One region of the Priestia sp. YIM B13489 genome, then DNA from elsewhere that is predicted to be linked to it. Evidence: predicted binding sites of a transcription regulator. Region 1 holds the regulator's gene; the other holds the start of a gene.
What was found. The regulator LexA, encoded in region 1, represses DNA repair genes until DNA is damaged. The targets are predictions, from matches to a motif close to CGAACATATGTTCG.

Region 1 (8,086 bases):
TTAACAGATGAACCAAATATCATAATACGCCATATGTATCTTGTGAAATAGGCCACAACAGCAGCTCCTAGCAAAATTCCAACCATCTGCATTAAGCGCTTTCCATTCAGCGTCCCTTCTTTAATGCCATCTACCGTTAAACCAATAATTTTAGGCGGGAGAAGTTCTAATGCTGCCACAATAATGAGCAACGCTATCCCCGTTATGTAAGACTTTTTTTCCTGTTTGAAAAACCACCATAACTCTCGAAAAATTTTCATCGTATCCCCCTAACCCCACAACCATTTTCTTATCTCTATCATAAAACAAAAGACACCCTTCTGAATAGAGAGTGTCTGTCCAATTAACCATTATTTAATTTGGCCGTTCATTGCTTTCATCATTTGGTTAATTTTTTTCTGCGATGGTTTCATGCCCATTTGCATCATCATCATTTTTAACATTTGTTCATTAATTGGTGGATTTTTCTTCAGATAGCTCATCATATACTTACGAGCAATGAAAAATCCTAGCGCTATCCCAACAATTAATGCTAGAACACCAACTAGAATATACATTCCCATGGTATTACTTCCTCCTTCGTGTTGTCTAACTTACAGTGTACTAGACCATACGCTATTATACAATATTTCCGTTCCAATTTCCTTAAATAATTACACAAATTTTCTTGTTTTCACAGGCCTCAGCCAGCCGTATTCATCCGTTCCATAATTCACTGCTAAAAAACAAGGATCTAGCTTGCGTAATACTTCAAAAAAAGCTGTCTCAGCATCAACATTGCCATCTCCTTCAATTGTTATACAGCGATTCGTTAATTTTATAGATGCTCGACTTTTTTTATGAGGATATTCCAGCACAAACGTCTCTTGATGAGTAAAAAAATGAGGATAATGAGAAAACGCCTGAAGCAATTCTCGTTGAATAAATGAAATGGGCAGTTGGCGAGTAATGTAATGAACTTGTTTTTGTAAGTGCGTTTCCTGCAAGTGACGTTTCATTCTATATTCAATCAGCAGCTGATAAATGAGCTTTTCTCTTCGAAAATAGGATGATGCAACTTCTTCCTCCATTAAATATACTTCATACGTTCTCACGATTCATCCTCCCTTTCGGCTCGTTCTTTTTTGTACCATTATACCGAATGGTGTACGCAATGCTTGTCTATCGATGAAAAAATTCCTTTGTTTTTTTGTCGAAAAAAAGAGCAGACCACAGGAGTCTGCTCTTTCTTATGAAAAAGAATTATGCATTAAGCAAGCTTTTCACTTTTGCTACTACATTTTCAACTGTAAAACCAAATTCTTTCATGATTGTTTCACCAGGAGCAGATGCACCGAAGTGATTAATACCAAGAACTTGTCCTTCGTCTCCAACATAGCGTTCCCAGCCAAGTGTAGAAGCCATTTCAATACCTAAACGTTTTTTCACTGATTTAGGGATAACACTTTCTTTGTACTCAGCAGATTGCTCTTCGAAACGATCCCACGCAGGCATACTTACTACAGATACATCAATGCCTTCTGCAGCTAATGCTTTTTGTGCTTCTACTGCTAGGCTTACTTCAGAGCCTGTTGCAAGTATTAACGCATCCGCTTGGTCTTTACCAGCTTTAGATACAACATATGCACCTTTAGACACGCCTTCGTATGCATTTTCTTTTGTACCTTCAAGCGTTGGCAAGTTTTGACGAGTCAATACAAGCGCCGTTGGGCGGTCAGTTGACTCTAATGCTAAGCGCCATGCAGCAGCTGTTTCATTTGCATCTGCAGGACGAACCACTGAAAGACCTGGCATTGCACGAAGTGATGGCAATTGTTCAATTGGCTCATGTGTTGGGCCGTCTTCTCCAACTGCGATACTGTCATGTGTGAATACATATGTTACAGGAAGCTTCATTAAAGCTGCTAAGCGAATTGCTGGGCGAAGATAATCAGAGAATACAAAGAATGTTCCTCCGAATACTTTTACACCGCCGTGTAGAGCCATACCGTTTAATGCAGCTCCCATTGCAAATTCACGTACACCGAACCAGATATTACGTCCGCTGTAATCAGCTGCAGTGAAGTCTTCTGAACCTTTAATCATTGTTTTATTTGAGCCAGCTAAGTCAGCTGAACCGCCGAAGAATTGAGGTACAGCTTGTGCTACTGCGTTTAATACTTCTCCAGAAGAAGCACGGCTAGCTAGGCTTGAACCCGTTTCGTATGCTGGAAGCGTTTCTTCCCAGCCTTCCGGTAACTTTCCTTCTACTGCCAGTTCAAATTGACGACCTAGTTCAGGGTATTTTTCTTTATACTGTGCAAATACATCGTTCCATTCGTTTTCTTTCTTTTGGCCATCTTCAGCAATTGTAGCTTTGAAGTGAGCATACACTTCTTCTGGCACATAGAAATCTTCTTCAAATGTCCATGCATAAGCTTCTTTTGTTAATTTTGTTTCATCGGAACCTAATGGAGAACCGTGCACGCCAGAAGTACCCGCGTGGTTTGGAGAACCAAATCCGATTGTTGTTTTTACTTCAATTAGCGTCGGGCGTGTTAAATCGCCTTTTGCTTCTTCAATTGCGTTTGCAATCGCTGTCAAGTCATTGCCGTCTTCAACGCGGATTACTTGCCATCCGTAAGCTTTGAAACGATCTTCTACGTTCTCAGAGAACGAGCGATCTAAATCTCCGTCTAAAGAAATATCATTTGAATCGTATAAAACAACTAAACGTCCTAATTTTAAGTGTGCTGCTAATGAAGCTGCTTCAGCAGATACACCTTCCATTAAGTCTCCGTCACCACAAATACCATACGTAAAGTGGTCTACAATTTCTAAACCTTCTTTGTTGTATGTTTCAGCTAAATGACGTTCTGCCATTGCTTTACCAACAGCCATTGCAATACCTTGTCCTAGTGGACCAGTTGTTGCATCAACACCTGCTGTATGACCGAACTCTGGATGACCTGGTGTTTTACTTCCCCATTGACGGAAGTTTTTAAGGTCTTCAATTGATAAGTCATATCCAGCTAAATGAAGCAAGCTGTATAATAGTGCCGATCCGTGTCCTGCTGATAATACAAAGCGGTCACGGTTGAACCAGTTTGGATTCTTTGGATTGATGTTCATAAATTTTGTCCACAATGTATATGCCATTGGAGCAGCTCCCATTGGCATACCTGGGTGACCTGAATTTGCTTTTTCAATCGCATCGATTGATAAAGTACGAATTGTTGCAATCGAAAGATCTTCAATACGTTGTGTCATACTCTTCATTCCTTTCAAAACTATGTACATATGTTATCATACTAATGATTTGCTTATTTGTACAATACTTGAACCAAAAAATTTTCCACTTTTACAGTTTTTGTGTGCCTTATTAAAAATATACAAAAAACTAGAAGGAACACTCCCTCTAGTTTTACTAGAACGTCTTAGTGAAGACGCTTCTTTTTACTCTCTTTTAACTTCTTAGGCGTAACATCTTTACCTTCTTCGTCCACAACTTTAATCGTATGAAGGTGATTTGTCATAGATTGTCGGAAAACTTTTAAATATTCCTGACGTAGCTCTTGCTGTTCTTTCGCTTCAGATTCTGTCAGACCTTCAGCCTTTGCCTTTTTTGAAAGAGCATTAATACGAGCAAGTTTATCTTTTGATAGCATATAAAACCTATCTCCTTATAATCAATAATTAAAATTACCGAACCGTTCCGGCAACATGTAGTCATCTTACTAAATCTCTTTCGTTTTATCAAGAGATTGAGCATTCTCTTGGTATTCTTGATAGCGGCGATGTACCGTCGCTTTTGAAATATTATAGCCAAAACCTTTTAGCGTAACTGAAATTTCAGCAAAGGTTAAGCCGTTATGACGAAGACGGACAATTTCTTCAATTGGCGCTTCTTTTTTTTCTCTTCCCGAGTTAACTCCTTGATTTTTTAAATTTTGCTGCGGACGATAACCGTTTTCTACAGCTCTTTTCATTCCTCTTTTAATTTTAGCATTATGTAATTTCCGCTGATGCTCTTCCACTAAGCTAATAATATCTAACACCATTGAATCAGATTCTGAAAGCTGAAGCTGGCCTTGATGACTAATCGTATAGATGGTAGCATTTTCTTTATGAAAAGCATGAAGCAGCGCAATTCGAGCATTTCCTCTGCCTAATCGTGTTTCATCTTGAATAAGCAACACAGATATTTTTTCTTCTTTCATTGTATGAAGAACATCCAAAATACCCTCTCTGTCTACTTCATATCCGCTTGCTTTTTCCATTACGACTTTTTTTACGTCTAGATGGTGAAGAGCAGCAAGCTTTTTTAATTCTTCTTGCTGGCGCTGTAAAGATGTTTCTTGGGTTTTTTTATCCGTACTGACACGGCAATAAATAATGGCATCCACTTTTATCACGACCTTTTCGGCTTTTAACAATATTCAGGAACGGCCGTTACACACTACTGTTCAATTGCCACTTGATTATGTAACTCTTTTTTTAAAACAGGAATATATAATTTATCTCCAGGAGATAAAGACTGGGCAGTGTCTGAGTTTAAATCATTGACGTCTTCAACCCATTTGACAAATTCATTGGTGGTCAAATGATGGTGATTATGATACTTGTTGGACAATTCCCAAAGCGTATCTCCTTTTGTAATAGTAACCGTTGAATATTTGTCTAAATCTACTTTATCCGCTCCTAAAACCAGCGTCAATACATATGTAAGTGCAGCGATAACTGCAAAAAAAATAGCGTAATGTTTCATAGAATGTAAGAATTGTTGCATATTATGATCCCCCTGTCAGAATATATGTTCTTATTTTATTGAGAACATTTGTTTCTGTCAATGGAATTCTTCGAACTTATGTTTGTATATTGACACATCACGTGGTATAATTCACCTAAAGAATAGCTAAAATCGAGGTGAAAAATATGAAGCTATCAAAACGTCAACAAGACATACTAGATTTTATTAAGCATGAAGTAAAATTAAAAGGTTATCCGCCTTCTGTTCGTGAGATTGGGGAAGCGGTAGGATTAGCCTCTAGCTCCACTGTACACGGGCATTTAGCTCGTTTAGAAAGCAAAGGGTTAATTCGCAGAGATCCGACAAAACCAAGAGCAATCGAAGTTCTTCAACTAGACGAAGTAAACATCCCTAAAAGCAATGTCATTAATGTTCCTGTTATCGGTAAAGTAACAGCGGGTCTGCCTATAACAGCTGTTGAAAATGTGGAAGAATATTTCCCTCTTCCAGATAAATTCGTTTCTCCAGATGATCATGTATTTATGCTTGAAATTATGGGAGAAAGTATGATTGAAGCAGGTATTCTAGATGGCGATATGGTAATCGTACGTCAGCAGCAAACAGCTAATAATGGAGATATTGTGGTCGCTATGACCGAAGACAACGAAGCAACGGTAAAACGTTTCTTTAAAGAAGAAAATTTCGTTCGTTTACAGCCTGAAAATTCAACGATGGCGCCTATTATTCTTCGCCACGTAACGATTTTAGGAAAAGTAACTGGTGTATATCGCACGATTCACTAATCAGACACTGTATGTAAAACCAACTAATGATGATGTTAGTTGGTTTTTTTTACGTTTGTTTTCTAAAAAAATTGGCATATTATAAATGATACGTTGAATCATTGCAGGCAGGTAGAACGGTTTTTATAAAGCTTGTTTTACCTTTTACTTTCTACCTGCATTTCCTCGACTCTTACAAGGAAATACAACCGACCATAAGAAGGATGTAGTTTATGACCAATACACCAAGGAAAACAGAACCATTTCAAACCATTGTACCTACCAAAGCAATGAACATGTTTCTTTTTCCTTTTTCCTTTGACCGAAAAAATAAAGAGCAGCTTGTTCATGCGCTGAAAGCAAATTTGTTCGAGTTTTTCTCCATTCAAAACAAACATTTAGAAAAAGAATACTACGGAGAACAATATTACGTATCTCATGATAGCCTGGATCAATATTTTCTTCCTTACATTGAATGCATTCTATTCCCTGACTCGTGCGAAAAAGAAGGGTTGCTTCGATTTTCAAAAAAAATAGACCATGCCATTACGTTACACACTTCCTCCACCACCGTGTCTAGCAACGTGCTGTCTGTGGATGTTTTTTTATGTCCTTTTGAAATTGGCGTCATGACCATTCGCACTGAGATGAGCCATAATCATTACACCTATGATGATATTTTAGAGTTCATGAATCATTTTCGTGTATTAGAACCGAAGCTTGCTGAAGAGCATGGATCCACCATTACCTATGAACACCACCGCTATAGCAAAGTACAAGATTATATTTTTTCACAGCTCGCGCCATTTTTGAACAAACACATCAAGAAAGAAGCCACACGTAAACAGCATGTGGGGAGCCTTCCTTATTTTATCGATGAACGGATGTTTGTGTTAAGTTATGTAACGGTAAATCAAGAGCAAGAGATTAATTCCACAACTTTATTTCGTACTGGACAGCTAAATAGCTATATGCCTGACGGGAAAGCGTTTATTTCTGCACACAATCATGAGTATATTAAAACGTATAATACTAAACACGTGTATTCCAGATGGGCTCCTGAAACCTATTACGTCATAACAGACCATGTGTTTTCATGTATTTCTAAATCGACAGACTCTAAAACGGATCAGCTTTTGATGAATCATCTATTTGGCCAGCATTACTATAATTTATTTTTACATTTTTTCTATAAAATCGTGTTGCTAAAACTATCTTATGAGTATTCTCAGCTCACGTTTCATAAAAATTCAGAGGGCATTGAACGACTAATCCGCTCTATTACCGTGTTCTCAGGTAAATATTTATTTTTAGAAATTAGCTCTCGCACAGAAGGTCAAGAGTTTTCTGAGCTCTTTAAAAAAATCTTCCATATCAATTCTCTTTATCAAGAAGTCAAAGAAACTCTTGGTACTTTGTACCAAAATCAAGAGAAAATCGCAGCTAAGCGTCACAATTACTTATTATTAATTTTAACGATTTACACGGTTCTTTCCGGTATTTACGGAATGAATTTAGTTATTAGCAAACTAAAGGGAAACATCAATTGGGATAGTATGAAGCAGTTTTCTATCTTTGAATATATCGCTTTAATAGTAGCTCTATCAGGAATTCTGATCAGCATTAGTCTCGGAGTGAGTTCCCTATGGAATTTATTAAAAGATCGGTTTAAAACATAAAAGCTGTTCGCATCAGAAAACACATGATAAAAAAGAAGAGATTGAGACATAACTAAATCAAGCGAATCTATAGGGGAACAAATGGAATAAATAAGCTAGTAGGGATTGCTTGTTACACCGCTGTTGACTTCCGTGCAAGACTTCGCTTTCCGCGGGCGGTGAGCCTTGCCCTCCAATCAACCTCTAAAAGCAACTAAAAACACGAAACCTACGTTCACCATACCAATGAAAAAATCCGAACGAATTGGATTCTCCGTCAAGAACCTCGATTCATCGTTCGGATCTTCTTCAATTAAAATAATTTTGTCCTAACCTCTTCTTTTTATTCTTTTTGAAGCTGTAAATCACTTGGCGCCCAGTCCGGAATTCCATCATCTTCATCAAATTCAATAATGACATCCGTTACTCCTTTTTCCTGTAAAATACGATTTTCCAGACGATCTTTAATATCATCAGCTTCTGCCACTGTTAAAGAAGGATCAATTTCTACTTTTAATTCAACGTGAAGCTCTTCTCCTTCTTTCATCACCATTAACGTTTGAATATCACGCACTTGTACATCTTGCATGACAATCGCGCCAATTTTTATTTCCATTTCTTTATCTGCTTCACCTAGCGCTCCAGCAGCATTATCTAAAAATACTCGTCCTACTACAAAAAACATCATAAGCCCAATCAAAATAGAAGCAATTCCTTCAGCTTGGTGAAAAGGTGTAAACCGTGAAATGAAAACGGCTATTAACGCCAATACGCCTCCTCCAGTAGCTACCAGATCTTCCATAAAGACCAGCTTGGTTGCCGGCTTTGCTTTCTTTAAATGAACAAAGCTTTGCGTAAAAACATTGACCTCTGCGGTATTCATTCCGACATCGTGCAAAATTTCTTTCATCGCCTTA
Region 2 (8,086 bases), on a different contig from region 1:
TGTAGGAATTCCTGTCAAAATTAATACATGGTACGTGCTAGATGGTGAGAGTGTTCATATCATTGATACAGGAATGAAAGACTATGCACATACTCAGTTAAATATAGCAAAATCTTTAGGTATCCCCAAAAGTATTTTACTCACACATGGCCATTTAGATCACATTAATGGCGCCAAGTATTTAAGAGATAATTTAAATATTCCTATTTACGCCCACGAAGTTGAAGCGCCTTTTATCAATGGCGAAAAACCATATCCAAATAAGGCAGAAAAGGAAACAACAGGGGTGGAACATCAAGTTGAAAGTCTAAGTAACAACATCATTAAAAAGTTACCTTTAGATGTGTATTTAACACCCGGTCATACACCAGGACATGTGATATACCACCATAAAGATGACAATGTGCTGCTAACTGGAGACTTATTCTTTTCTAATGCTGAATCCTTACATCCGCCGATTCGAAAGTTTACAGTTGATATGGGTGAAAATATTAATAGCGGACGAATTATAGATGAAATTAAACCTTCTATTATTTCTTCATCACATGGCGAAGATGTCAAATACAACTGTGATTTATATCCTATTTATAAATTTATATATGAATAAGAGGGAGAAAAATGAAAATACAATTATTTCAAACAGAGATTATAGAAGGTGAAGTTAAGCAAAACGAAAACCGCATTGAGTCCTTATTTGAAGAAAAGCTGCATATAGATACTGAGATTGTTGTGATACCTGAAATGTGGAATACAGGTTATGATTTAAAAAATGTAGCAGAAAAAGCAGATATTGATTTAAAGAGAGCTTTTCCCTTTATTCAACGTTTAGCAATCAACCATCAAGTGAATATCATTGCAGGTTCAGTTTCAAATAAAAGAAATGAAAATATTTATAATACAGCCTTTGCTATATCAAAAACGGGTAAGCTGCTCTATCAAAAAGATAAGATACATCTCGTGCCGATGTTGGATGAACATCATTATTTAACAGGGGGAGATGAAGTCCCAGATGTCTTTGAGATTAACAATATCAAAGCCAGTCAAATTATATGCTATGATTTACGTTTTCCAGAAATCACACGCTACCCAACGTCTCAAGGTGCAAAAGTCATATTCTACGTTGCACAATGGACTACCAGAAATATAGACCATTGGAGAACACTATTGAGGGCAAGAGCTATAGAAAATTGTGTTTATGTCATTGCATGTAACAGCGTGGGAAAAGTGAGTAATGAAAATCATGTCGGCAACACATACGCGGGGCATTCAATGGTCATTGATCCCAATGGAAACATCGTAGAAGAGGGGGGAGATCAAGAAGAGATTATAACAGCGGAAATTGATATACAGAAAGTTACAGAACAACAAACATACATTCCAATATTTGAAAGCCTGAGACCGGATGTTTATAAGCATGCAGAATAGAAATTTGTATATCATCTTAAATTTGGATGTTATCAGAATATCTTATAAAGGTTTACTAAAAAAAGAGGCAGTTTCACCTGAAAATACTATATTTTTTAAAATTAACATATGTATAAAAGGTGCACTTCTTATACATTAGTTTCTCATCCACCTACTGAGAAAACGTTGATCAGTCAACAATGTATAAAAAGCTGCATACTCCGGAAAAAGGATCCTTGGAAGAACTATCCTTCGTCAAGGGTCCTTTTTTATAATGTTTTCTGGAAGAGTGATTGTGTTAACAAATTATGTATGAATTATACATACGCTTTTATAAGGATTTTAATATATAATTATACTTAAGGTAAAAAAGAATTATTTTAGGAAGAGGAAAATGTGTGAAATGTAGTCGATTGTTGCTTTTATCGTTAATTAGTAGTTTTTTCGTTATTTTAGTGTCCTTGTTCCAGTGGGATCTGGTTGATATGATAACAGAATTTTTAATGTTACCTATTTGGTTATTTGTATATGCTTTCTTTATCATAATGACTATATGGACATTAATTCATCTTTTTAAAAAGAGAAAGTGGCAGCCGTTTGTTATTCAGCTCATTACTATCTTATTATGGTTTTTCTTTCCATTCAATCAAGTCAACTTAGATCTCAACTTTAAAATCCATCAAGATAAGAGAGAAGAGGTTGCAACTCAAATAGAAAATGGTGTTATTAAACCTAATGTATCTGATAGTCCATCACTTATTCAATTACCTAAAAAGTATACTCAATTGTCTAAAGGTGGGGGCGACATCGTAGTAGAAACAAAAGGAAAGGCTAAATCAATTCTTTTCTTTACATACCGTGGGATGCTAGACAATTTTTCGGGGTTTGTATATAACCCAAACGATAACAAACCTTCAAAAAGCAATTTTAACGGGGATTTTGAACAAATAAAAAAAGTACATAAAAACTGGTATTATGTATCTTCTTATTAAAAAGAACCTGCTGTTTTGACAGCAGGTCCTTTTTGTTACTTATTTCTTTTTTAACCTTTTAACAACTTTAAAAGCTAGGAATCCTATTAAACCAATAATTATTAAGAATAATAGCAATACTTTTTATTTCATTGAAACAAAGAGAAAGGTGCGTTCATTGTAAATATACAAATGGATTGCAAGAAGATTCATGCTGTTTCTCTATATGAGCAGTGTTTATTTAGGTACAAATCAATAGCCTTGACATAAAAACACCCCCATCATTAGAGTTTTTTTATCTAATAATGGGGTGCAGTTCAAACCGTGGGAAAGGTGTTTTATGCCTTTATTGGTTTTCGTTTTCGCTATCGTTATCTATAACATTATCGTTATTAATATTATCACCATATTTGAAATCAATAATTCTTTTTCTAATTTCTTCTCTAATTTCAGGGTTTTCTTTTAAGAAAATCTTAGCGTTTTCTCGTCCCTGTCCTAAACGCTCCTCATTATATGAAAACCAAGATCCAGACTTTTGAACAATATCTACTTCAGAACCGATATCTAAGATTTCTCCTTCTCTTGAGATACCTTCTCCATACATAATATCTACTTCAGCAATGCGGAAAGGAGGCGCCATTTTATTTTTGACTACTTTAATTCTTGTTTTGTTACCAACTATGTCATTTCCTAGTTTAAGTTGTTCAGCACGGCGAACCTCAAGACGAACGGAAGAGTAGAATTTTAGTGCTCTTCCACCTGGCGTTGTTTCCGGATTTCCAAACATAACGCCTACTTTCTCCCTGATTTGGTTGATGAAGATGGCAATGGTTTTGGACTTATTGATTGCTCCAGATAGTTTACGAAGAGCTTGAGACATCAAACGAGCTTGTAGACCTACGTGAGAATCTCCCATTTCTCCTTCAATTTCTTTTTGGGGAACTAATGCAGCTACTGAGTCAACAACAATAATATCTACAGCGCCACTTCTAACTAATGCTTCAGCAATTTCAAGTGCCTGTTCACCAGTATCTGGTTGAGATAACAGTAACTCATCAATATCTACACCTAGTTTTCTTGCATAAACTGGATCCAGTGCGTGTTCAGCATCAATAAAGGCAGCTCGGCCTCCATTTTTTTGTACTTCTGCAATTGCGTGTAAGGAAACGGTTGTTTTACCTGAACTTTCGGGCCCGTAAACTTCCATAATTCTTCCTTTGGGATAACCATTAATTCCAAGAGCTATATCTAAAGCTAATGAGCCTGAGCTAGATGCCTCAACTTTTGTATGTGTGCCTTCGCCCATTTTAATAATTGATCCTGTACCGAATTGTTTTTCAATTTGTTTTAGAGCCATATCTAGTGCTGCTTTTTTATCATTCATAATTTGAAACCTCCGATTGTTATTACGTTTACAATAAACGCCAAGGTATTTCGATAAAGAATAAGAGTTGGCTCAAATGTTTTTGCTCCGTGCGAGAAAATTTTGTGTTTAACTGTCTTAGTTTGCTCTGGTATTCCTTTATTCATCTCTAAACCCTTAGTGTCGAACAAATGTTCCTGTTGTGTAATCATACAATAAACGCATCTAATTGTAAAGGCGAAAGTTTTTCTACAAGCTAGCTAAAAGAATATCTTATATTTATAAAAAGTAAGTTTATACTTTAGCATTTACTTATCAAATGATAGAAATTAGGGGAAAGGTAGCTTTTTATATAAGTAGAATCGATTACCATCTACATTTTTAAATTTGGGTATATATGAATCTATAAATCTGGTTAGACTAATAACGCATTCCTGATATTCCTAGTTACTATAAAACAGATCTTAAGAAGAAATAAAGCAGTCTACACAAATAGACTGCTTTTTGATTAATTATTTACCTGTTTCAGCAAAACGCTGAATACGTTCAGCGATTTCATCACGTACACGCTGGAAGAACGCCCATTTCTCTTCATCTGTTCCTTCAGCTTTTGCAGGATCGTCAAATCCCCAGTGTTCACGTTTCACATGGGGAGGCGTTACTGGGCAGTGATCTGCTGCATGGCCACATAATGTAACGACCAAATCCGCATTATTTAAAATTTCAGGGTCAATGACATCAGATGTTTGGTTTGAGATATCAACACCAGCTTCTTTCATTGCTTTTACAGCATTGGGATTTAATCCATGAGCTTCTAACCCTGCACTGCGTACATCCCATTCATCATTATTTAGATATTTTTTTGCCCATCCTTCAGCCATTTGGCTACGGCAAGAGTTACCTGTACATAAGAAATAAAGTGTTTTTTTAGACATGTGTAAAATCTCCTTTGTGATGTGTTAAGAAATAATTGATAACCAAATATATAAACCAACAAGCGTAATAAACAATGTTGGGATGGTTAACATAATACCTGTTTTAAAATAGGTTCCCCAAGAAATCTTAACTCCTTTTGTCGAAAGAACGTGGAGCCATAAGAGAGTGGCTAGAGAGCCAATAGGTGTAATTTTTGGTCCTAAGTCCGAACCAATGACATTTGCATAAATCAAGGCTTCTTTAATTGTACCTGTTGCAGAAGTTGCATCAATGGCCAAAGCATCAATCATCACGGTTGGCATGTTGTTCATAATCGATGAAAGTATGGCTGCAATGAATCCCATGCCAATGGTTGCAGCAAATAATCCATGGTCAGCCGTTGCTTGAATGAGGCTTGCTAATACTTTAGTTAGCCCTACATTACGTAATCCATAGACAACAACATACATACCAATCGAAAAGAAAACAATCGCCCACGGAGCTCCTGCTAACACTTTTTTAGTGTGAACAGCGGGACTCTTTCTTGCTATTCCTAAGAATAAAATCGCAATAATACCTGCGATAATAGAAACAGGAATATCGAAAAACTCACCAATAAAGTAACCAAGAACTAAAATGAATAAAACGATTCCTGATAAACGGAACATTTTCTTATCTTTAATGGCTTCAACCGGTTTCTGTAAATCATCTAGATTGTATTTCTTAGGGATGCTTTTACGAAAGTACAAATATAAGACAACAATACTTGCCAAAAGTGAGAATAGATCTGGCACAATCATACGTGATGCAAATTCAGAAAAGCGAATACCAAAGAAATCAGCTGATACAATGTTGACCAAGTTACTTACTACAAGAGGTAACGATGTTGTATCTGCAATGAATCCACTGGCGATAATAAAAGGGAAGACCATTTTATCTTCAAATTTAAGTGCTCGTACCATGGCAAGTACAATAGGTGTTAGAATTAAGGCTGCTCCATCGTTTGCGAATAATGCTGCTACTACAGCTCCAAGGAGGGATACATAAACGAACATGCGAACGCCATTGCCTCCTGCAGTACGCGCCATATGTAAAGCTGCCCACTCGAAAAATCCAATTTCATCTAAAATTAAGGAAATAATAATAACTGCAATAAACGTTAATGTTGCATTCCATACAATTTGAGTTACATCCAGCACGTCATGGAAATCAACCACACCTGCTAAAAGAGCCAATACTGCGCCTCCACATGCTGACCAACCAATAGACAAGTTCTTTGGCTGCCAAATGACAAAAATCAATGTCACTAAGAAGATGAGGGAGGCTACTATAACTGATATCACTTTACAGACCTCCTATTATTAGCAACAATTAATACGTAAACCTTGCTTTTCTAGTTCTTTTAATCGTTCATCTTCGCTTGGTAAAGAATCGAGTATATCAAGGACAAACTGATAATAGCTGTTTTCTTTATTTAAGGAATAGAAGATCCAATGTCCTTTTCGTCTTTCACTTACGAGTTCGATAGCTCTTAACTTCCGCAAGTGTTGGCTAATAGCCGGTTGACTTGCTTTATAAATTTCAACTAGCTCACAAACACAGCACTCGTTATTTTGGAGCAGCTTCATCATTGACAATCTTGTCTTATCTCCAAGCAGCTTCAGTATCTGTACTGCTTTTTCCACTTCTACCTGCGCTTTTACATCCATTATGACTCACCTCCTTATTTTCAAATATAATTATATAAGTATTTTATTATATATTCAACGAAAATATACATTTTAAACATTAATCAAAAAAAGTTGATTAATGCCTTGATTTATCTAAATTTTCCAGATATGATGAATACATCAAAAAAAATTGATTTATGAAAGTGAGGATGAAAGCAGTGAGAGTCAACAACTCTGGAAACTTATCTGTTACGTACTTTCGAGCCTATTTTCATTTAGTTATGAACACCCAAGGGATGGACCAGAAGGAAGCACAAAACCTAATCTTTCAGCGTTTTTTTCATCAAGATCCTATGCTAAGAGGGGAAACTACATATAGTAACTTTAAAAAAGCTGCCGAAAGCTTCGATCATTAAATCAAAAAAAGTTGATGAAGGAGAATGACAATGGAAACAGTTAAGGAAGGAAAGCACCCATTTAAACAGTACGAACAAAAATTTAAAGCACTTGCTGATCAAAAGAGATTAGAAATTATGTATGAGCTCTGCCAGCGGGGACAGACATGCGTATGTGACCTAACTGAATTCTTTGGGATGTCTCAATCTAAACTTTCCTATCATTTAAAAATTTTATTAGAAGCAAACCTTATCACAAAAGAAACAAAAGGGACATGGAGCTATTATGATTTACATGATAAAGAGGTAAATCACTTGTTATCTGAGGAGCTTTGCTGCTTGTTTAGAAAAGATACAAGTAAAAGCGGCTCCTGCTCTTAAATTAATATATTTAAAATAATATTGTTTATAATGCGAAGGAGGAAGTGTAAATGAAATATGTTCACGTAGGAATTAATGTAACGAATCTAGAGGCGTCCATGGAGTTTTATCAAAAGGTATTTGGCGTTCAACCTGTGAAAACGAAAGTAGATTACGCTAAATTTTTAGTAGATGAGCCAGGATTAAATTTCACTTTAAACGTACGAGACGAAGTAAAAGGTAATCAAGTGAATCATTTCGGCTTCCAAGTAGAAACTCCTGAAGAAATCCATTCTCATAAATCACGATTAGAAAAAGAAGGCTTCTTTGCTCGTGAAGAAATGGATACAACTTGCTGCTATGCTGTGCAAGATAAGTTTTGGGTAACAGATCCGGATGGAAACGAATGGGAATTCTTTTATACGAAATCTGATAGTGAGGTTCACCAGAACAGCGATGGGCCAAATGAAAAGCTACCTGTAACTAATGCTTGTTGTTAATCATTAGTTAACATAAAACCATTTATCGGTAAAAATAAAAAGCAGACCTTTAATTAAAGATCTGCTTCTTTTCTTTAGCAAAAACTAAATATGTTCCCACTAAAAACATGATGCCCAAACCTATAAAGATTAACCAGTACGTTAAAGGGAAACTATAGGAAACTTTCATAACTCCAGTATTTCTATCTAATATTCTAACGGTGTAAGGAGTATATGCTGTCTTAATAGTTAAGTACGTTAATAAAGCTTGAGCAATAAGAACTATCCCTATTGCACATTTCATTATATTGCCCCCAGACTCATACATGTTTCTGTGTACAGTTTAACACAAAGGGGCTTACTTAATATGCTAGTTACCATAATCACTCTTTCAGGAACATATGAAAAAGAGAAACTTTATGGGAATAAGGGTTCTAACAGAGTCATTTTTATAAAATATAGACATCTTTATACGTCCCTTATGTATCGATGTTTCTGTCTAGGCTAAATAATAATGGAGTGCATAAAA

Region 2: the regulator LexA is predicted to act here: its motif matches at 3,923-3,936, upstream of recA (recombinase RecA).

Annotation. Positions count from the first base shown of each region.
Region 1 covers NZ_JBHZOQ010000036.1:415,930-424,015, forward strand. The annotation lists gene ACFX4W_RS03980 (ABC transporter transmembrane domain-containing protein) at 1-260, opposite strand, end outside; gene ACFX4W_RS03985 (YneF family protein) at 351-563, opposite strand; gene sirA (sporulation inhibitor of replication protein SirA) at 654-1,094, opposite strand; gene tkt (transketolase) at 1,243-3,249, opposite strand; gene ACFX4W_RS04000 (DUF896 domain-containing protein) at 3,417-3,647, opposite strand; gene ACFX4W_RS04005 (YneB family resolvase-like protein) at 3,717-4,385, opposite strand; gene yneA (cell division suppressor protein YneA) at 4,439-4,768, opposite strand; gene lexA (transcriptional repressor LexA) at 4,915-5,532, shown strand; gene ACFX4W_RS04020 (magnesium transporter CorA family protein) at 5,745-7,190, shown strand; gene ACFX4W_RS04025 (cation diffusion facilitator family transporter) at 7,513-8,086, opposite strand, start outside.
Region 2 covers NZ_JBHZOQ010000053.1:1,520,887-1,528,972, forward strand. The annotation lists gene ACFX4W_RS13595 (MBL fold metallo-hydrolase) at 1-607, shown strand, start outside; gene ACFX4W_RS13600 (carbon-nitrogen family hydrolase) at 619-1,425, shown strand; gene ACFX4W_RS13605 (hypothetical protein) at 1,803-2,396, shown strand; gene recA (recombinase RecA) at 2,722-3,759, opposite strand; gene arsC (arsenate reductase (thioredoxin)) at 4,251-4,673, opposite strand; gene ACFX4W_RS13620 (arsenical efflux pump membrane protein ArsB) at 4,698-5,996, opposite strand; gene ACFX4W_RS13625 (ArsR/SmtB family transcription factor) at 6,015-6,362, opposite strand; gene ACFX4W_RS13630 (ArsR/SmtB family transcription factor) at 6,770-7,099, shown strand; gene ACFX4W_RS13635 (ArsI/CadI family heavy metal resistance metalloenzyme) at 7,150-7,578, shown strand; gene ACFX4W_RS13640 (hypothetical protein) at 7,628-7,861, opposite strand.